Regions from separate parts of the Halomonas sp. Cn5-12 genome, predicted to be linked through region 1. Evidence: predicted binding sites of a transcription regulator. Region 1 holds the regulator's gene; the other holds the start of a gene.

Evidence for each region. The regulator sigma-54, encoded in region 1, starts transcription at its own class of promoters, with help from an activator protein. The targets are predictions, from matches to a motif close to TGGCACNNNNNTTGCTNT.
Region 2: a site for sigma-54 is predicted at 1,299-1,316, ahead of L1249_RS09020 (amino acid ABC transporter substrate-binding protein). Genes of this name have one in related genera too.

The regions. Positions count from the first base shown of each region.
Region 1 is NZ_JAKGAY010000001.1:248,420-250,815, reverse strand. Features, by position in the region: gene ptsN (PTS IIA-like nitrogen regulatory protein PtsN) at 1-131, opposite strand, end outside; gene hpf (ribosome hibernation-promoting factor, HPF/YfiA family) at 136-444, opposite strand; gene L1249_RS01200 (RNA polymerase factor sigma-54) at 542-1,957, opposite strand; gene lptB (LPS export ABC transporter ATP-binding protein) at 2,063-2,396, opposite strand, start outside.
Region 2 is NZ_JAKGAY010000013.1:5,104-7,499, forward strand. Features, by position in the region: gene speE (polyamine aminopropyltransferase) at 1-33, shown strand, start outside; gene L1249_RS09015 (amino acid ABC transporter substrate-binding protein) at 122-1,147, shown strand; gene L1249_RS09020 (amino acid ABC transporter substrate-binding protein) at 1,373-2,396, shown strand, end outside.

The DNA of each region.
Region 1 (2,396 bases):
ACCTCTTGGCTATCTAGGCTGGGTGTATTTTGGGCGATAAAGGTGCTGAAAAACTCCAGCACCCGTTTTTTGCTGCCCCCGGGAACGTCATAAAGCACGCGCTCCGGGGGGAGGATGGTTTCCAACGTCATTGAGTTAACGCACACCAGCGCCCTGGGCGCGAGCTTGTGCTTTTTCCTTATGTTTAACGAGTTGACGATCGATTTTGTCTGCTAGCGCATCAATAGCGGCATACATGTCGTTATCAAGCGCTTCGGCGTGAAGGTCTGCACCGGCAGCGTGCAGTGTGCAGGCTGCTTGCTGGCGCTCCTTCTCAACAGATAAGGTCACTTGCACCGTGGTAATGTTGTCGTAGTGGCGTTCAACGCGCTCTAGCTTTTCGTTAACGTAGTCGCGCAAGGCGTCAGTCAGTTCAACGTGATGACCAGTGATGTTTACTTGCATTGACGTGCTCCTTATCCATCGGACTGTACTTCGATTGTAACCCTTTTTACGCTATTGCAAAGCCCTTGCGTTGAGTTTGTTCATACGTACCGCTTAACTAGCGTAAACGGCGGCGCTCACTTGACGAGGGAATGCCCATTGACTCCCGATATTTTGCGACAGTACGCCGTGCAACGCTAATGCCCCCCTCTTCAAGCAGAGTCACCAAGCGGCTATCGGAGAGCGGTTTTCCTGAGGGCTCATCCTGAATCAGCTTTTTGATGCGGGCGCGAATGGCTGTGCTGGAGTGGCTGTCGCCGCCGTCTTGGCCGCTTACCTGGCTTGAGAAGAAGTACTTAAGCTCGAAAACGCCCCGTGGCGTGTGAATAAATTTCTGCGTGGTCACACGAGATATGGTGGATTCGTGCATCTCTACCGCTTCAGCAATATCCGCTAAAATCAGCGGTTTCATTGCTTCTTCGCCATGCTCCAGAAAGCCAATTTGGCGTGCAATAATTTCACGCCCAACTCGTAGCAGCGTGTCATTGCGACTCGATAAGCTTTTGATCAGCCAGCGGGCTTCTTGGAGGTGCTCTTTGAGGAACTGGTTGTCTTGGCTTTTGTCTGCGCGTTTGATCAAGCTGGCGTAGTCGGGCTGTATACGCAAGCGTGGTAGTGCTTCTGGATTGAGCTCTAAATGCCAACCTTCATTGTCGTGCCGAACGACTAGGTCGGGGGTGATGTAGCTGTCGTCGGTAACGCCATAGGTGCTCCCAGGGCGTGGGTCAAGGCTGCGAATTAAACGGATGACATCGTCAAGCTGCTCGTCATCAAGGCTTAAACGGCGCTTGAGAAGCCGCATATCGTCTTTGCCTAATGCTTCCAAAAACTGGCGAACCAGCCGTTTGGCGGGCATTAGCAGAGGGGTGTCCTCAGGTAGTGAGGCGAGTTGCAGCATCAGGCATTCACGCAGGTCTCGGGCAAAGACGCCGGTGGGCTCAAATTGCTGCAAGCGCAGCAGGGTATTTTCCACTTCCCGCTGGCTTAAGCTGTCATGGCCTTGGGCTTTTAATCCTTCCCGAATGTCATTAAGCGGCTGGGTGAGATAGCCGTTGGCATCCAGCGCATCAATCAGGCTTTCCGCGATGGCGTATTCTCGCGGGCTAAAGTCTGTCATGGCCAGTTGCCATAGCAGGTGGCCATGTAGGCTTTGTCCAGCGGCTTGGCGCTCGAAGTCGGGGCCTTCACTGCTGCCACCCAGGCTGCCTATGTCTTGATAGGTATCTGACCAGTCACTGTCGACGGAGAGTTCGTTGGGGATGCTCTCGGACCACTCAGCCTCTTGAGGCTCACTGACAGCCTGCTCGCCAAACTCATCTTCTTGCTCAAGCATGGGATTGGCATCTAGCGCTTGCTGAATTTCTTGACGAAGGTCCAGCGTCGATAGCTGAAGCAGGGCGATAGCCTGCTGCAGCTGAGGTGTCATGGTCAGCTGTGTGCCGATACGCAATTGGAGAGAAGCTTTCATGACCATCTGAGAACCACTCGTTAATCAGAAAGCTCCACCCTAGAGCGAGTTATGGCTTGGTGCAAGTGCAATAAGCATGCCACTAAAAGAAATGCTTCTGCAGGTCACTGTTTAAAGGCGGAAATCAGCGCCTAAATAGACATCTCGAACCTTCTGGTTGTTGAGGATTTCCTGGGCGTTTCCACTGGCAATGATGTGACCGTCGCCAACAATGTAGGCAATATCACAAATATCCAGCGTTTCACGAACGTTATGGTCGGTGATCAATACGCCAATGTGGCGTTTCTTTAACGCTCGAATGATAGCTTTAATTTCCCCAACGGAAATCGGGTCAACCCCGGCAAAAGGTTCATCCAGCAGGATAAAGGCCGGTTCGGTGGCCAATGAGCGGGCGATTTCAACACGGCGGCGTTCGCCCCCAGAAAGACTCATGCCTAAGTTGTCG
Region 2 (2,396 bases), on a different contig from region 1:
CTGCCGCCCTTTATGCGTAAAGCGTTCGCATAACCTCGCGGTTCCGCTATGTATCAGGCCGGGCTCTGCTCGGCCTTTTTTATGCGCAAGTATTGCTGCGCTCAACGTTAAGGAATAACAAATGAACACCACGCGTTGGTTAGGATTGGGAATCACTCTATTAGCCCCGACCCTCTGGGTACCTGCCACGGCCATGGCCGATACCCTTGAGGCTGTTCAAGAGCGCGACAGCGTGCGCTGCGGCGTTAACGCCGCCCAGCCCGGCTTCTCATCGCTGGACGATAACGACCAATACCGCGGCCTGGACACCGATGTGTGCCGCGCCATTGCCGCTGCCGCGCTAGGTGATGCCAGCAAAGTCAATTTCGTACCGTTAGACTCGGTGGAGCGTTTTGCCGCGCTGCAGTCTGGCGAGGTGGACGTGCTCTCCCGCACCACCACCTGGACCTCTAGCCGCGACACCACGCTAGGGATGAACTTCACTGGCGTCAGCTACTACGACGGCCAGGCGTTTATGGTGGCCAGCGACCTCGGCGTACAGAGCGCCAAAGAACTGGATGGGGCGGCTATTTGCACTCAGTCAGGCACCACCAGCGAACTAAACCTTTCCGACTACTTCCGCATTAACAACATGACCTATGATGCGGTGGTGTTTGATTCACCTGAACAGTCGATTGCAGGCTTCGAAGCAGGCCGCTGCGACGTATTGAGCTCGGATGCCTCGCAGCTCTATGCCCAGCGCATTCAACTGGCCGACCCCAATATGGCCGTGGTACTACCGGAGATCATCTCCAAAGAGCCGCTTGGCCCAGCAGTGCGCCAAGGCGATGACCAGTGGTTCAACATCGTGAAGTGGTCGCTGTTTGCCATGCTGAATGCCGAAGAGCTGGGCGTCAGTCAAGCCAACGTGGATGAGCAGCTAAGCTCAGAAAACCCCGATGTGATGCGCCTACTTGGGCAAGATGGCGATTTTGGTGAAGCCATGGGCCTTTCGTCAGACTGGGCTTACCAAATCGTCAAACAGGTGGGTAACTATGCGGACATTTATGACCGTAACGTGGGCGCGGACTCTGATTTCAACATTGCGCGCGGCCTGAACGCTCTGTGGAAAGATGGCGGCATTCAGTACGCGCCACCTATTCGCTGACACGCTAGGCGACTAGCCACCGACCTCCGCCAGCGGCTGCGCACCAAAAAAGCGCAACGCGTAGCTGCTGACCTACTTTTTTGCACCACTACCTTCGTCAAATTCGCTGATTTTACGTTGAAAAGCGCTGAATTTGACGGCATATCTTTCTTGGCACCTTCCTTGCTAGCTTTTAATGATGCATCACCATGCATAATGACATTAAATCGAGGAAGGGGAACAAACATGATTAATAAGAAACACCTGGTACTGCTCGCCTCAGCGGGTGCCATCTCCCTCGCCGGTATCGCCACCGCACAAGCCAATACGTTAGAAGATACCCGCGCGCGCGGTGCTGTACAGTGTGGCGTTAGCGACGGCCTACCAGGTTTTTCCGCCCCAGATGATAGCGGTAACTGGCAGGGCCTCGACGTTGACGTATGTCGCGCCGTTGCTGCAGCGGTACTGGGCGACGCGGATGCCGTCAACTACATCTCCCTGAATGCTGTTGAGCGTTTCACCGCGCTGCAGTCTGGCGAAGTGGATGTACTGTCCCGTAACACCACTTGGACCACTACCCGTGACACCACCTTGGGCCTGAACTTCACCGGCGTTACCTTCTACGACGGTATCGGCTTCATGGTGAACAAGGATTTAGGTATTAGCAGCGCAGACGAACTCGATGGCGCCGCGATCTGTATCCAGTCTGGTACTACCACCGAGCTTAACGTCGCCGACTACTTCCGTGCCAATGGCATGGAGTTTGACCCCATCGTATTCGACACGTCTGAGCAAACCGTGGGCGGCTTCCAAGCTGGCCGCTGTGACGTGCTGACCTCCGACACTTCTCAGCTAGCGGCCTTACGCATCCAACTGGACGACCCCGCTTCTGCAATGATTCTGCCTGACATCATCTCCAAAGAGCCGCTGGGCCCAGTGGTACGTCAAGGCGACGATGAGTGGTTCAACATCGTAAAATGGTCGCTGTTCGCCATGATCAACGGTGAAGAGTATGGCATTACCAGCGAAAACGTTGACGAGATGCTCAACTCAGACAACCCGGATATTGCTCGCCTGCTGGGTCAGGACGGCAACTACGGTGAAGGTATGGGCTTAGAAGCCGACTGGGCTTACAACATTCTGAGCCAGGTAGGTAACTACGGCGAAAGCTTCGAGCGCAACGTAGGCATGGGCTCACCGCTGGAAATTGAGCGTGGTATTAACGCTCTGTGGACCCAAGGCGGCATTCAGTACGCACCGCCGATTCGCT